One region of the Streptomyces sp. NPDC015242 genome, then DNA from elsewhere that is predicted to be linked to it. Evidence: riboswitches for the same ligand, from Rfam matches in the RefSeq annotation. Region 1 holds a riboswitch; the other holds the start of a gene.
What was found. A riboswitch is a leader RNA that binds a small molecule or an ion and turns the genes downstream of it on or off. The one in region 1 is predicted to bind cyclic di-AMP.

Region 1 (7,677 bases):
GGTGGGCGACTGCCCGCTCGACGAGAGGATCGCCGCGCAGATGCAGGCCGCGCGCGAAGCGATGGTGAACGCCGCCAAGTACGGTGGCGAGGGAGGGGCCGTGCAGGTCTACGCCGAGGTCGAGGGCAAGACGGTCTTCGTGTCCGTCCGGGACCGCGGACCCGGCTTCGACCTCGACTCGATACCCGCCGACCGGATGGGTGTCAGAGAATCGATCATCGGCCGCATGGAGCGCAACGGCGGCACGGCGCGGCTGCGCGCGGTGCCGGACGGCGGCACGGAGGTCGAGCTGGAGATGGAGAGGGCGGAGAAGACGTCATGAGCGACCCGACCGAGGCGAACGGTACGGCGGCAGCGGCGGAGGCGGCCGGGACCGCGGGGGCGGGCGGGCGTCACGTGCGCGTGGTCCTCGTCGACGACCACCGCATGTTCCGTACGGGGGTCCAGGCCGAGATCGGGCAGACCGAGCAGACCGGCGTCGAGGTCGTCGGCGAGGCCGCGGACGTCGACCAGGCGGTCACGGTCATCACCGCGACCCGGCCCGAGGTGGTCCTCCTCGACGTGCACCTCCCGGGCGGCGGCGGGGTGGAGGTCCTGCGCCGCTGCGCCCCGTTGATGGGGGACACCGAGCAGCCGGTCCGTTTCCTGGCGCTGTCCGTGTCGGACGCGGCGGAGGACGTGATCGGTGTGATCCGCGGCGGTGCCCGCGGGTACGTCACCAAGACGATCACCGGTACGGACCTGGTGGACTCCATCTTCCGCGTCCAGGAGGGCGACGCGGTGTTCTCGCCGCGGCTGGCCGGCTTCGTCCTGGACGCCTTCGCCTCCACGGACGCGCCGCCGGTCGACGAGGACCTGGACCGCCTCACCCAGCGCGAGCGCGAGGTGCTGCGGCTGATCGCCCGGGGGTACGCCTACAAGGAGATCGCCAAGCAGCTGTTCATCTCGGTGAAGACGGTCGAGTCGCACGTCTCGGCGGTGCTGCGCAAGCTCCAGCTCTCCAACCGGCACGAGCTGACGCGCTGGGCGACGGCCCGCCGCCTGGTCTGACGCCGCCCGGCCGGACCGCCGGGCAGGGGGTGGCCGTCCGGGTCAGACGACCCGGGTGGCGCCCGCGTACGGCATCTCGTCGAGCGGGGCGACCCGGACCGGGGCCGAGGGGTTCGGGGCGTGGATCATGCGGCCGTCGCCCACATAGATGCCGACGTGACTGATCCCGGCGTAGAAGAACACCAGGTCGCCGGGGAGGAGTTCGGAGCGGGAGACGCGCCGGCCGGCGTCGATCTGGGAGTAGGTCGTGCGGGGCAGGGAGACACCGGCGGCGCGGTAGGCGGCCTGGACGAGCCCCGAGCAGTCGAAGGCGTTCGGGCCGGTCGCGCCCCAGACGTAAGGGCTGCCGAGCTTCTGGTAGGCGTAGGCGACGGCCGCGGCCGCGCGGGAGTGGGGCGCCCGGGAGGGGGCGGAGCCGGGTGCCGCCAGGGTCTCCCGCTGCCCGGCGCGTGAGGCGCGGGGGGCGGCGCCGAGTCGGGTGCGTTCCTCGGCGGTGAGCCGGGAGAGCAGGTGCCGTGCCGAGCCCAGTTTCCCGGTGATCGTCTTCTTGTGCCGCTTCAGCTCCGTCTGCCGGGACTTCAGGGCGGTCAGCTCGATGTGGGCGGCGCCGCGCAGCTGCTCGATCTCCCGCAGCTGTCTGCGGACTCCGGCGACGGCGGACTTCTGCCGGTTGCCGGCCCGCTCGACGAACTCGGCGTTCTCCAGGTAGCGGTCGGGGTCGTCGGACAGGGCGAGCCGGAGGGCGGGGTCCAGGCCGCCGTCGCGGTACTGGGCGGCCGCGAGCGAACCGAGGACCTCGCGGGCGGTGGCGAGTCGTTCCTCCGTGCGTGCGGCCCGGTCCTGCAGGCCCTTCAGCCGCTGCCCGGCCGCCTCGGCCTTCTCCTTCGCGCCGTTGTACTTCTCGGTGGCGACCTCGGCTTCCTGGTAGAGCTTGTCCACCTTGGCCTTGACCTGGCCGGGGGTGAGCTGGGGTTCGGCGTGTCCGGTCCCGTCGAGTCCCGTCGCGGTCGCCGCGCCGGCGAGGGCGATCGTGGCGGCCGTACGGGCGGTGCCGCCACCGGTCGAGCGCCGGCGGGGCTTGCGGTGCGCTGCCACTCTGCGGGCCACGTCCTTTCCTCGGCCGCCGGTGGGTGCGCGGGGCCGCCGGGGGAGCGGACGGCGGCCTGCGCGCGTCCGGCGGCGGCCCGCACAGGGGAAGCGGACCGCCGCCGGACCTTCTCGGCGGTGGTGTCCGGCTGCCGCCCCTGGCCCGGGCGGCGATGGGGAGCCGGTCACCTGGTGGAGGACGCTAAACCTCGGTGGGCGGCGCCGGGAGCGGGTGTGCGGAACTGGCGCGAGAGGACCGACGGTGACCGTATGTGACCGTCGTGCCGCCCCGGCCTCGCCTGCTCAACCCAGCGTGATGACCGATGTGTCCATTTCCTGGGCGAGTGACGGTGATCGGATGCTATGGGGCGTGAGCGCGCGCGGACGGGCCGGTGTCGGGCCGCTGTGCGGCCCCTGGTTAGGCTCCGGCCCCATGGACGTACTCATCCACCTCTTCGTCGGTCTCCACATCATCGGCATCGCCGCGCTGCTGGGCGGTTTCCTCACCCAGATGAAGGCGATGGGCCAGGGCACCGCCCGCTACACGCCCGCGATGCTGCACGGCGCCCTGACGATGCTGGTCACCGGGATCGTCCTGGTCGGCCTCAACCAGGCCGACGACCAGACCGTGAACAACATCAAGATCGGCGTGAAGCTCGCCCTGCTGATCGTGATCCTCGGCCTGGTCTACGTGAAACGGGACGACGAGCAGGTGGACAAGGGCCCGTTCGGCCTGGTGGGGCTGCTGACCGCGGCGAACGTCTTCATCGCCGTGCTCTGGACCTGACCCCGGCTGGCCCTGACCCGGCCCGGGCCGCGGCGGCCGCCCGGGCGGTGCACGCGAGCCACAGGGCCACCGCCGCCCACAGCAGCGCCTCCCCGGCCACGTCGAGCCACGGGGCGTCCAGGGCGGCGGCGCCGGACAGCGCCGCGGCCGCCGTCACGGCCGCGGCGAACACACCGGCCCAGTGGCGCGCGTCGTAACCGTGCCGGGGCCACATGAGCCCGGCGGTGAGCAGAGCCACCCCGCACACCAGGGTGAGCACCAGCAGCGCGACGGTGACCCTGGTGAGGACGGCGTGGTCGTCGTCGTTCCACAGGTACAGGCGGGCGCTGTCGGCGCCGAGGAGCCGCGCCCCGGCCAGCGCCGAGACGGCGAGTGCGCCGCATGCCAGCCAGTGGTCCCCGCGCCCCTCGGTCACCTCGCGCGGCGCGAAGCGGAACAGGGCGACGACGTAGAGGATCAGGCCCAGCCAGAACAGCACCATGGCCGCGTGGGCCGGCCAGGCCGCCGACTCGGCCGCGGCGAGCGTGGCGCCGAGCACGGCGAGCCCCTGGGTGGCCACGCAGCGCAGGAACACGGTGCCGCCACGGCCCGGATCCCGCGCGGCGAGCAGCAGCGTCCACAGCAGTGCCGACAGGGCCAGCAGTGCCGCGGCCGACCTGCGCAGGCCTGCCGCGGAGAAGCCGGCGCCGATCAGGGCGGTCGCCGTCGTGAGCGTGAGGGCGGCCGGCGCCTGCGCCCGCCAGGTCGCCCGCGGCAGCCGCAGGACGGCGAACGCCACCGCCCCCAGCCAGGCCGCGCAGGCCGGGACCAGCGCGATGCGGGAGAGGACCTCGTAGCCCGCCGAGTCGAGACCGGCCGACAGGGTGCCGGTGGTCAGCGAGTACGTCGCCCACAAGGTGGCAGACGGGGAGGGGCCGGGCATAGCGCCGATGCTAGAGAGCGGCGCGCGGGTTGGCGGAGGGGCACGCGCGCGTGCCCCTCAAAAACGTCCGGGACCCCTCAGGCCGGCCGCACCACGCTGTGGATCGACGACTCGCCGTCGTAGTAGATCGACTCCTCGCGCACGTAGGCGCCCGGCTTCGGGGCGTGGATCATCATGCCGTTGCCGATGTAGAGGCCGACATGGGTGATGTCGTCGTAGAAGAAGACCAGGTCACCGGGGCGGGCGTCGGCCAGCGGGACCGTGGTGCCGGCGTCGACCTGGTCGTAGGTCGTCCGCGGCAGGGTCACCCCGGCGGCCTTCCACGCGGCCTGGGTGAGGCCGGAGCAGTCGTAGGAGCCCGGCCCGACGGCACCCCACACGTACGGCTTGCCGATCTGCGCGCGGGCGAAGGCGAGCGCCTTGTCGGCCTTCGTGGCGTAGGAGGAGTCGGCCGGAGGCGTGGACGGGGACGTGGAACCGGTGCCGGGCGACGTCGTGCCGCTCTCCTGCTGCCGGGCGGCCTCCTCCCGGGCCTGCTCCTGCGCGGCCTGCTCGCGGGCCAGCTCGGCGGCCTTGCGGGCCGCCTCCTCCTGCTTCTCCCTCTCGATCGCCGCGAGCCGTGCCTTCTCCTCGGCGGTCAGCCGGGACAGCAGGGCGCGGGCGTCGGCGAGCTTGCGCTGGACGGTGGCCTTGGCCGTCTTCAGATCGCTCTGCGACTCGGTGAGCGTCCTCAGGCTCTCGGTGGCTTCCCGGCGCTTGCTCATCGTCTCGGACTGCTGCGTGACGTAGTCGTCGACCGCCGCCTTCTGGCGTCCGGTCATCCGGTCCATCAGCTGGGACTGGTCGAAGTAGTCCTGCGGGGTGTCGGCGAGCAGGAACGTGGCCGTGTCCGGGGCGGCGGTGCCGGTGCGGTACTGGGCGGCCGCGAAGGAGCCCAGCTTCTCCCGCGCCTCGTTGAGCTTCCCGGCGCGCTGGGCGACGTCGTCGAGCAGGGTGTCGACGCGCTTGCGCTGCTTCGCGGACCTCTCCTTGGCCGCGTTGTACTTCTCGGTCGCCGACTCGGCCTGGCGGTACAGGTCGTCGACCTTCTTCTCGACTTCCTCGAGGCTGGGCCTGTCGTCGGCCTCGGGGGCGGCCGTGGCCGACTGGGACAGCAGGGCCACGGAGGTGAGGGCCGCCGTCGCGAGGGCGGGGGTCCGTATGCCTGCCACGCGCGTGCCCGAAGGACGCGACTTACGGTGCGACGCCAAGGGTGGCGACTCCTTCCAGTGCTCCGCCTACCGGGTTAGCTGTCGGGTTCGGGCGGGTGGTCTCGGAAGGGTTGCCCTACGGCCTTCCCGTGACGGGAGTCGGGCCGATTCACCCCAAGGTCTCGGTGGGTCCCCGGCTCCGGCTGCCGCTGCGGCACACCGGACTCGGCGGGGGCCGCGCGGCCCGGCGACGTTCGCCGGTGGGGGTCATGCGGCCCGGTCGCACCGTAGCCAACTGGTGTGGCCCGTGTGAAGGTTGATGGGTGATATGCCCGATACATTTTCGTGACCTTGCCCCGAAGCCTTGCCCAGCGTGAAGGGATGAGGGGATTTGGTCACCAGTCGCCCCGGAATGGGCAGGGTGTCGCGCGGTGTGATCGCGCCATTCCGCAGGGCGATCACGGGGTGGCGGCCGGCCGGGAAACGCCCCTCTTTCCGGCGACGTTCCCGGGTGGGCCGCGGGCTGTCAGTGGGGCGCCCTAGACTCGGAGAGCGATGAGCAGCCTCTTTGACGACAACTTCCTGGCGAGTCTCCAGGCCCAGCGCGGCCCCGCGGACGAGCCCCCGCCGCCGCCCGAGGACGATCACGTTCCGGAGTCGATCCCGGACGATCTGTTCGGCGGGAAGTTCGACGTGCCGCCGGACCGGGACACCCACTACCGGGACGGCGCCCCCCGCCCGGTGATCGACTCGGCCGCGCTGCTGGACGGACTGAACGACAACCAGCGCGCCGCCGTCGTCCACTCCGGCTCCCCGCTGCTCATCGTCGCCGGCGCCGGCTCCGGCAAGACCCGCGTGCTCACCCACCGCATCGCCCACCTGCTCGCCGAGCGGGACGTGCACCCGGGCCAGATCCTCGCGATCACCTTCACCAACAAGGCCGCCGGTGAGATGAAGGAGCGCGTCGAGCAGCTCGTCGGCCCGCGCGCGAACGCCATGTGGGTCATGACGTTCCACAGCGCGTGCGTGCGCATCCTGCGCCGAGAGAGCAAGAAGCTCGGCTTCACGTCGTCCTTCTCGATCTACGACGCCGCCGACTCCAAGCGCCTGATGGCCCTGGTCTGCCGTGACCTGGACCTCGACCCCAAGCGGTTCCCGCCGAAGTCGTTCAGTGCCAAGATCAGCAACCTGAAGAACGAGCTGGTCGACGAGGAGGACTTCGCCGCCCAGGCCACCGACGGTTTCGAGAAGACCCTCGCCCAGGCCTACGCGCTCTACCAGTCGCGGCTGCGCGAGGCGAACGCCCTCGACTTCGACGACCTGATCATGACCACGGTCAACCTGCTGCGCGCCTTCCCGGACGTCGCCGAGCACTACCGCCGCCGCTTCCGGCACGTCCTGGTCGACGAGTACCAGGACACCAACCACGCGCAGTACGCCCTGGTCCGCGAGCTGGTCGGCACCGCCGAGCACCCCGCCGACGTCCCGCCCGGCCCGGACGACGTCCCGCCCGCCGAGCTGTGCGTCGTGGGCGACGCCGACCAGTCGATCTACGCCTTCCGCGGCGCGACGATCCGCAACATCCTCCAGTTCGAGGAGGACTACCCGGACGCCACGACGATCCTGCTGGAGCAGAACTACCGCTCCACGCAGACCATCCTCAGCGCCGCCAACGCCGTCATCGAGCGCAACGAGTCCCGCCGCCCCAAGAACCTGTGGACCAACGCGGGCACCGGCGCGCTGATCACCGGCTACGTCGCCGACACCGAGCACGACGAGGCGCAGTTCGTCGCCGACGAGATAGACCGCCTCACGGACGCCGGCGAGGCCAAGGCCGGCGACGTCGCCGTCTTCTACCGCACCAACGCCCAGTCCCGTGTCTTCGAAGAGGTCTTCATCCGCGTCGGCCTGCCCTACAAGGTCGTCGGCGGCGTCCGCTTCTACGAGCGCAAGGAGGTCCGGGACGTCCTGGCCTACCTGCGCGTGCTGGCCAACCCCGAGGACTCGGTGCCGCTGCGCCGCATCCTCAACGTCCCCAAGCGGGGCATCGGCGACCGCGCCGAGGCGATGATCGACGCCCTCGCCCAGCGCGAGAAGATCAGCTTCCCGCAGGCGCTCAAGCGCGTCGACGAGGCCTACGGCATGGCCGCGCGCTCCACCAACGCCGTCAAGCGGTTCAACACGCTCATGGAGGAGCTCCGCACGATCGTCGAGTCCGGCGCCGGACCGGCCACGGTGCTGGAGGCGGTGCTGGAGCGCACCGGCTACCTCGCCGAGCTGCAGGCCTCCACCGACCCGCAGGACGAGACCCGGATCGAGAACCTCCAGGAGCTCGCCGCCGTCGCCATGGAGTTCGAGCAGGAGCGCGGCGAGGAGGAGCGGGGCACCCTGGCCGACTTCCTCGAACAGGTCGCGCTGGTCGCCGACTCCGACCAGATCCCCGACGAGGAGGACGGCGACGGCGTCATCACGCTGATGACGCTGCACACCGCCAAGGGCTTGGAGTTCCCGGTCGTCTTCCTCACCGGCATGGAGGACGGCGTCTTCCCGCACATGCGCGCCCTCGGCCAGGCCAAGGAGCTGGAGGAGGAGCGGCGCCTTGCGTACGTCGGCATCACCCGCGCCCGGGAGCGGCTCTACCT
Region 2 (7,677 bases), on a different contig from region 1:
GCAGCTGGCCGACCTGACCCGGTTCGACTGCCAGCCGCTGCCCGGTCTGCTGGCCGAGAAGCTGCTGGCACACAGTCCGCACCTGGACCGGGTGTTCTTCGGCAACAGCGGCTCCGAGGCCGTCGAGGGCGCCCTGAAGTTCGCCCGGTTCGTCACCGGCCGTCCCAGGGTGCTGTACTGCGCGCACGCCTTCCACGGCCTGACCACCGGCTCCCTCTCCGTCAACGGCGAGTCCGCCTTCCGGGACGGCTTCGCCCCGCTGCTGCCCGACACGGCCGTGCCGCTCGGCGACCTCGACGCGCTGGAGCGGGAGCTGCGGAAGGGCGACGTCGCCGCCCTGATCGTGGAGCCCATCCAGGGCAAGGGCGTGCTCCAGGCCCCGCCGGGCTACCTGCTCGCCGCCCAGGAACTGCTGCGCCGGCACAAGGCGCTGCTGATCGCCGACGAGGTGCAGACGGGCCTCGGCCGCACCGGCGACTTCTACGGCTACCAGCACGAGGACGGGGTGGAACCCGACCTGGTGTGCGTGGCCAAGGCGCTGTCCGGCGGCTATGTGCCGGTCGGCGCCACCCTCGGCAAGGACTGGATCTTCAAGAAGGTCTACTCGTCCATGGACCGGGTGCTGGTCCACTCGGCGAGCTTCGGGTCCAACGCGCAGGCCATGGCGGCGGGCCTCGCGGTGCTGTCGGTGATGGAGAACGAGCAGATCGTGGCCAACGTCCGGGCCACCGGGGAGCGGCTGAGGTCGCGGCTCGCGGCGCTGACGGACCGGTACGAGATGCTCGCGGACGTCCGCGGGCGGGGCCTGATGATCGGCATCGAGTTCGGCCGCCCGAAATCGCTGAAGCTGCGGAGCCGGTGGGCGATGCTCCAGGCCGCGCGCAAGGGACTGTTCGCGCAGATGGTGGTGGTGCCGCTGCTGCAGCGCCACCGGATCCTCACCCAGGTCTCAGGCGACCACATGGAGGTGATCAAGCTGATCCCGCCGCTGATCATCGGGGAGCGGGAGGTGGACCGGTTCGTCGACGCGTTCACGGCCGTGATGGACGACGCCCACGACGGCGGACTGGTGTGGGACTTCGGCAAGACGCTCGTCAAGCAGGCCGTCGCCCAGCGGTGAGAGCGGGCGGCCAGGGTTTGCCTGTGAGGCAAAAAATTTGCCGCTGAGGCAAGACTTCGGCTGAATGGAGGCATGAGCTCCTCCGAGACCGAGCGGCCCTCCGGGGCCGGCTCGCCGGCCGATCCGGCCGATCCGGCCGATCCGGCCGATCCGGCCGGTGCGCTGCCGGCGGTCGCGCCGCAGCTGCGGGCCCTGCGCCGCCAGGCCTCCCTGACCCTGGAGACCGCGGCCCGGGCCGCCGGACTGTCGCCCGCCCACCTCTCCCGGCTGGAGACCGGGCAGCGCCAGCCCTCGCTGCCGATGCTGCTCACGCTCGCCCGTGTCTACGGTACGACCGTCTCCGAGCTGCTCGGCGAGACGGTCGCGGGCCGGGACGCCGTCGTGCGCGCCGCCGACATGGAACCTACCGCGGCGGGCGGCTGGACGTACTGGCAGGCCGGCGCCTCCGGCCGCGGGATGCAGGCCCTGCGGGTCCACGTCCCCTACGGCTCCCAGGGCGACATCGTGCGCGTCCACCCCGGCGAGGAGTGGCTGCACGTGCTGCGCGGGCGGCTGCGGCTGCGCCTCGGGGACGCCACCCACCGGCTGGCGGCCGGCGACAGCGCGCACTTCGACTCGCTCACCCCGCACCGCATCGCCGCCGAGGATCACGACGGCGTCGACCTGCTCTTCGTCCACACCCTGCTGCAGAGCCCCACGGCCGCACTGTGCCTGGGCCCGACCCCCGGAGACGCGTCATGAGAGACATGGAGGAGAAGTTCCCCCGCGCCCTGTGGGTGCGGCTGTTCATCTACCTCGTCCTGGGCCACGTCTTCGCGGCCTTCGTCTACCTGCTGTTCGAGGTCGGGGCCAAGTAGGCGCCGCCCCGCGGCTCAGTCGAGGAGCCGCTCGCGCAGCTGCTCCCGGGTCCGCGGGGAGAGCTTCAGCCCCTGCTCCAGGTAGGGGTCGACGCCGCCCCAGGTCTCCTCGATCGTCTCGAACGCGGCCGTCAGGTACTCGGCGCGGGCGTCGAACAGCGGGCTGAGCAGCTCCATCACCTCGGGGGAGTAGGCCGAGGCGGAGGAGCTGCTGCGGTGGACCTTGTAGCGGCGGTGCTTGGCGTTCGACTTCAGGTAGTCCTCGACGATGGCGTCACGCTCGACGCCGAGGGCGAGCAGCGTCACCGCGATGGACAGGCCCGCGCGGTCCTTGCCCGCCGCGCAGTGCATCAGCGCGGGGACGCTGTCCTCCGCGAGCGCGTGCAGCACCCGGGAGTGCTCGGCGGTGCGGTCCTTGATGATCATGCGGTACGAGGCGATCATCCGGTCGGCGCCCTTGCCGTCCGCGAGGATCGAGCGCAGCTGGTCCAGGTCCCCGTCGCGGACCATCCGCCAGAACTCGGCGCCGTCGGCCGGGTCGCTCAGCGGCAGGTTCACATTGCGCACGCCCGGCAGCTCGATGTCCGGTCCCTCGAGCTTCTGGTCGGCGGCGTTGCGGAAGTCGAAGACCGTGTGCAGGCCCAGTGTGGCCAGGAAGGCGGCGTCCTCCCCGGTCGCGTGCGCCAGGTGGCCGCTGCGGAACAGCACGCCCTGCCGCACCCGCCGCCCGTCCACGGTCGGCAGTCCGCCCACGTCGCGGAAGTTGCGCACTCCGGCCAGCTCGGGCTCGGTCGACGGGACCTGCTGTGTCACGTGGGCTCCTCCCCATCGGCGCCGCCGGCGCGGGCTCGCCGGCGGGCACCACTCGACCATACGACATGGGTGCCAGGGGCAATGAAGTGTCCACAGGCGTTGCCCGGAGCGCCCGCCGCCCCCGATGATGTTGCCGCGTGATCGCACCTGTTCGCGGTTGTTCGAACCTGTGGGGGCTCGATGATCGACATCTCCGAGGACGGCCGCACCTGGGTGCTGTCCGGGCCGGCCGGCAGCTACGCCGTCCACGTCACCGACCGGCACGAACTGCTGCATCTGCACTGGGGCCCGCGCATCACGCTCGCCGACGCCGAGGCCCTCGCCGCCCGTCCGCTGCCGGAGTACCGGCCCTTCGAGTCCCCGCTCGACGGCCGCGAGGAGTACCCCGTCGAGGGCGGCCCCCGGTTCGTCCGCCCGGCCCTGTCCGTGCGCACCGCCGGGCGGCGCGGCACCGAGTGGGTCTTCGAGGGGCACGACACGCCGGACGGCGAACTGCGCCTGCGCTTCCGGGACGGCGGCCTGACGATCACCCTGCACTACCGGATGCGCCCCGGCGCCGACGTCGTCGAGCGCTGGGTGACCCTGGACAACCGCGGGCCCGAGACCGAGGTGCTGCGCGCCGACTCCGCCGCCTGGACCCTGCCCGACCGCGGCACCTGGCGGCTGTCCCAGCTGCACGGCCGCTGGGCGGCCGAGTCCCGGCTGGTGCGCTCCGAGCTCACCTACGGCGAGAAGGTGATCGGCAGCCGCCGCGGCCACACCGGCCACCAGCATCTGCCCTGGGTCGCCCTCGACACCGACGCGACCGAGGAGCACGGCGAGGTCTACGGCTGCGCCCTGGGCTGGTCCGGCTCGTGGCGGATCTGTGTGGCCCAGCTCCCCGACGCGCGCGTGCAGATCACCGGCGGCGCCGGCCACGACGACTCGGGTCTGCTGACTCTGGGCGCCGGGGAGTCGTACACGACCCCCGTCTTCGCCGGGCTGTGGAGCGACGGCGGCTTCGGCGGGGTGAGCCGCGCCTGGCACGCCTGGCAACGGAAGTACGTGATCCCGGACGCCGGGCGGGACCGGCCGGTGCTGTTCAACTCCTGGGAGGCCACCGAGTTCGACATCTCCGAGGAGCAGCAGCGGGCGCTCGCCGAGCGGGCCGCGGCCCTCGGCGTCGAGCTGTTCGTGGTCGACGACGGCTGGTTCGGGGCGCGCACCAGCGACCGGGCGGGGCTCGGGGACTGGACGCCCAACCCCGACCGCTTCCCCGGCGGGCTGAAACCCCTCGCCGACCACGTGCACGGCCTCGGCATGCGGTTCGGCATCTGGGTCGAGCCCGAGATGGTGAACCCCGACAGCGACCTGTACCGCGCCCACCCGGACTGGGTGCAGTACCAACCGGGACGAAAGCGGACGGAGTTCCGCAATCAGCTCGTGCTCAACCTCGCCCGGCGGGATGTCCAGGAGTATCTGTGGGGACAGCTGGACGGGCTCCTCTCCAGCGCCCCGATCGACTACGTCAAGTGGGACTTCAACCGCTGCTTCACCGACGCCGGCTGGCCGGAGGATCCGTATCCGCAGCGGCTCTGGGTGGACCACGTCCGCGCCCTGTACGCCCTGCTGGACCGGCTGCGGGCCGCACACCCGGGTGTGGCCTTCGAGTCCTGCTCGGGCGGCGGCGGCCGGATCGACCTGGGCGTGCTGAGCCGCACGGACCAGGTGTGGACGTCCGACAACACCGACCCCCTGGACCGGCTCGCCGTCCAGCACGGCTTCAGTCAGATCCACCCCGCGCGCGTGATGGCCGCCTGGGTCACCGACAGCCCCAACGCCATGCTCAACCACCGGGCCAGTTCCCTGCGTTTCCGGTTCGTCAGCGCCATGGCCGGGGTGCTCGGGGTCGGCGGCGACCTCACGCGGTGGACGCAGGAGGAACTGGCCGAGGCGCGGGAGTGGGTGCGGCTCTACAAGGAGATCCGGCCCGTGGTGCAGCGTGGCGACCTGTACCGGCTGCGACCCCCGGGGAGCGGCCTGAGCGCCGTGCAGTACGTCCTCGGCGACGAGACGGTCGTCCTCGCCTGGCTCCCGGCGCAACGCTACGGCGAGCCCGGTCCGGCACTCCGGCTCCGCGGCATCGATCCGGCGGCGACGTACGAATGCCTCGAAACGGGCGAACTTCACCGAGGGGGCGTGCTGCTGCATCACGGACTGCGGGTCGGTCTGCGTGGCGACCTGGACGCCGCCGTGGTCCGCCTTAAGCGGAAGTAGTGCTTCTTGTCCGAATAAGGCGCTTAGGCCGGTTCGCCATAACGTGCCCTGGTCGTACAGGAGATGGGGGCAAGGTGCGTGACCATCGTCATACCGGTGACGATGTGTTGTCGCCATGTGCACGTAATCAGGGTGTTTCGCGAGGCCATTGAGGAAAAGGCAAGATCGGAAATCCACGCTCGGTGACGGGAAATGTGTCGACGCGTCGAGGAAAAAGGCCGCACGGGCAACCGCAAGCTTGTCCCGCCGCGTCCTGGTCGCTTACGTTCCAGTCCACTCCGGACGGACGCCTAATCCTGCCGCCGCCCGGAGCCCGCACACCCACTGACCCGACGTACGGCAGGAGCGGGGGACCCACAGGTAAGACGCCTGTTCCGGTTCCCGGAACGGGCTTGGGGTTGAGCCGCGCCTCGGCGCGGCCGGGCATCTCCAGCCCGCACCCGACAGCTCACCTCGCAGGCGACGGAGAGGAATGCGCCATGCCCGCGAAGGGTAAGCACCGCCGTCCCAAGACTCAGCGTTTCACCCGCTCCATCGCCGTCGCCGGAACCGGCGGAGCCGCTCTCGCCCTTCCCCTCATGGGTGCCGCCGGCGCCCACGCCGCCCCCGCCCAGTCGGCTCCGGAAAAGGCCGTCCAGGCGGCTCCGGCCGCCGGGAAGAAGGCCGCCGGAAAGGCGACCGGCGCGCGTACCTACACCGTGAGGGCGGGCGACTATCTGGCGAAGATCGCCGACGACCAGAACGTCAGCGGCGGCTGGAAGAAGCTCTACTCGGACAACCGCGACGCCGTCGGCGACGACCCGTCCCTGATCCACCCGGGCCTGAAGCTCTCCCTGGGCAAGAAGGCCGCGGCGAGCGCGCCCGAGGCGCCGTCCGCGCCGAAGGCCTCCGCCGAGGAGCCGGCGAAGGGCACCGCGAAGAAGCCCGCGAAGAAGTCCTCGTCCGCACCGGCGAAGGCGGAGACCGCCGCCGAGCCGGCCGCCGCCCAGCCCGCCGCGCAGAGCAACGCCAGTGGCTACAGCTCCCCGGTGGACGGTGCCACCGTCGGCACCCCGTACCGCATGTCCGGCAGCATGTGGTCCAGCGGTTACCACACCGGTGTCGACTTCGTCGTCCCGACCGGCACCTCCCTCAAGGCCGTCGGCGCGGGCACGGTCGTCTCCGCCGGCTGGGGCGGCGCGTACGGCAACCAGGTCGTCGTCAGGCTGAACGACGGTCACTACGCCCAGTACGCCCACCTGTCGCAGCTCTCGGTCTCGGCCGGCCAGACCGTGACCGCCGGACAGCAGGTCGGCCTGTCCGGCGCCACCGGCAACGTCACCGGACCGCACCTGCACTTCGAGATCCGCACCGCGGCCGGCTACGGCTCCGACATCGACCCGGTCGCCTTCCTGCGCTCCCACGGCGTCTCCGTCGGCTGACCCGATCGCACGGCCACCCGCCTGACACGCCACCGAAGGCCGGACCCGGCACCCCGGGTCCGGCCTTCGGCGCGGGACGGCGGCAACACTCCCGTCCGGTCGGCTATTCCACAGTTGGCGAACACTTTGGCAGTGGCTTATCTCACCGCCCGTCAACCCCTTCCTACGGTCGCGTAGGTCACATTCGAGGGTGAATCATGAGCGGCTGTGGCAGACGATTCGAAGAGTGACAGCAGAGCAGTGATCGGGTCGTACGTGGCGGTGGGGGACAGCTTCACCGAGGGCGTCGGTGATCCCGGCCCCGACGGGGCGTTCGTCGGCTGGGCCGACCGGCTCGCCGTCCTGCTCGCCGACCTCCGGCCCGAGGGCGACTTCCGGTACACCAACCTCGCCGTGCGCGGGAAACTCCTCGACCAGATCGTGGCGGACCAGGTGCCGCGAGCCGTCGAGATGGCCCCCGACCTCGTGTCCTTCTGCGCCGGGGGCAACGACATCCTGCGGCCCGGCACCGATCCGGACGAGGTGGCCGAGCGCTTCGAGCGGGCGCTCGCGCGGCTCACCGCGGTGGCCGGGACGGTGATGGTGACGACCGGGTTCGACACCCGTGGCATGCCCGTGCTGAAGCATCTGCGCGGCAAGATCGCCACGTACAACGGGCACGTCCGCGCCATCGCCGACCGGTACGGCTGCCCGGTGCTCGATCTGTGGTCGCTGCGCAGCGTGCAGGACCGCAGGGCCTGGGACGCCGACCGGCTGCACCTGTCTCCCGAGGGGCACACGCGGGTCGCGCTCCGGGCGGGGCAGGTGCTCGGGCTCGACGTGCCGGCCGACCCCGAGCAGCCGTGGCCGCCGCTGCCGCCGCGGGGCACGCTGGAGGTCCGGCGGGACGACGTGCACTGGGCGCGGGAGTTCCTGGTGCCGTGGATCGGGCGCCGGCTGCGGGGGGAGTCCTCGGGCGACCATGTGACGGCCAAGGGGGCGTTGTCGCCGGACGACATCCGGATGCGGATCGCCGCCGTGGCGTGAGACGCCCGCACTCGGTGGGGGTGGGGCCTTCGCCCGTCGCCCCCGCCGAGCCGCGCCACGCCCCGGGCCGTTACGCCGAGTTGCTCATCGGCGGGGGCAAGGGGGCGGCGGCCAGGCCCAGTTCGCGCGTCAGGGTCTCCTCCGTCCACTGCTGGGCCCGGGCGCGCGGCAGCGCCCCGGGGTA

Region 2: another riboswitch for cyclic di-AMP. It lies ahead of ACF07N_RS21000 (peptidoglycan DD-metalloendopeptidase family protein); the one in region 1 lies ahead of ACF07N_RS09880 (NlpC/P60 family protein).

Annotation. Positions count from the first base shown of each region.
Region 1 covers NZ_JBIBUF010000002.1:975,558-983,234, reverse strand. Annotated here, with positions in the region: gene ACF07N_RS09905 (PspC domain-containing protein) at 1-322, shown strand, start outside; gene ACF07N_RS09900 (LuxR C-terminal-related transcriptional regulator) at 319-1,050, shown strand; gene ACF07N_RS09895 (NlpC/P60 family protein) at 1,093-2,145, opposite strand; gene ACF07N_RS09890 (hypothetical protein) at 2,570-2,923, shown strand; gene ACF07N_RS09885 (hypothetical protein) at 2,901-3,845, opposite strand; gene ACF07N_RS09880 (NlpC/P60 family protein) at 3,923-5,095, opposite strand; cyclic di-AMP (ydaO/yuaA leader) riboswitch at 5,103-5,276, opposite strand; gene pcrA (DNA helicase PcrA) at 5,591-7,677, shown strand, end outside.
Region 2 covers NZ_JBIBUF010000006.1:92,484-100,160, reverse strand. Annotated here, with positions in the region: gene ACF07N_RS21025 (aspartate aminotransferase family protein) at 1-1,120, shown strand, start outside; gene ACF07N_RS21020 (helix-turn-helix domain-containing protein) at 1,193-1,861, shown strand; gene ACF07N_RS21015 (DUF6126 family protein) at 1,858-1,977, shown strand; gene ACF07N_RS21010 (tyrosine-protein phosphatase) at 1,993-2,790, opposite strand; gene ACF07N_RS21005 (alpha-galactosidase) at 2,971-5,046, shown strand; cyclic di-AMP (ydaO/yuaA leader) riboswitch at 5,364-5,521, shown strand; gene ACF07N_RS21000 (peptidoglycan DD-metalloendopeptidase family protein) at 5,526-6,467, shown strand; gene ACF07N_RS20995 (SGNH/GDSL hydrolase family protein) at 6,708-7,493, shown strand; gene ACF07N_RS20990 (TetR/AcrR family transcriptional regulator) at 7,564-7,677, opposite strand, start outside.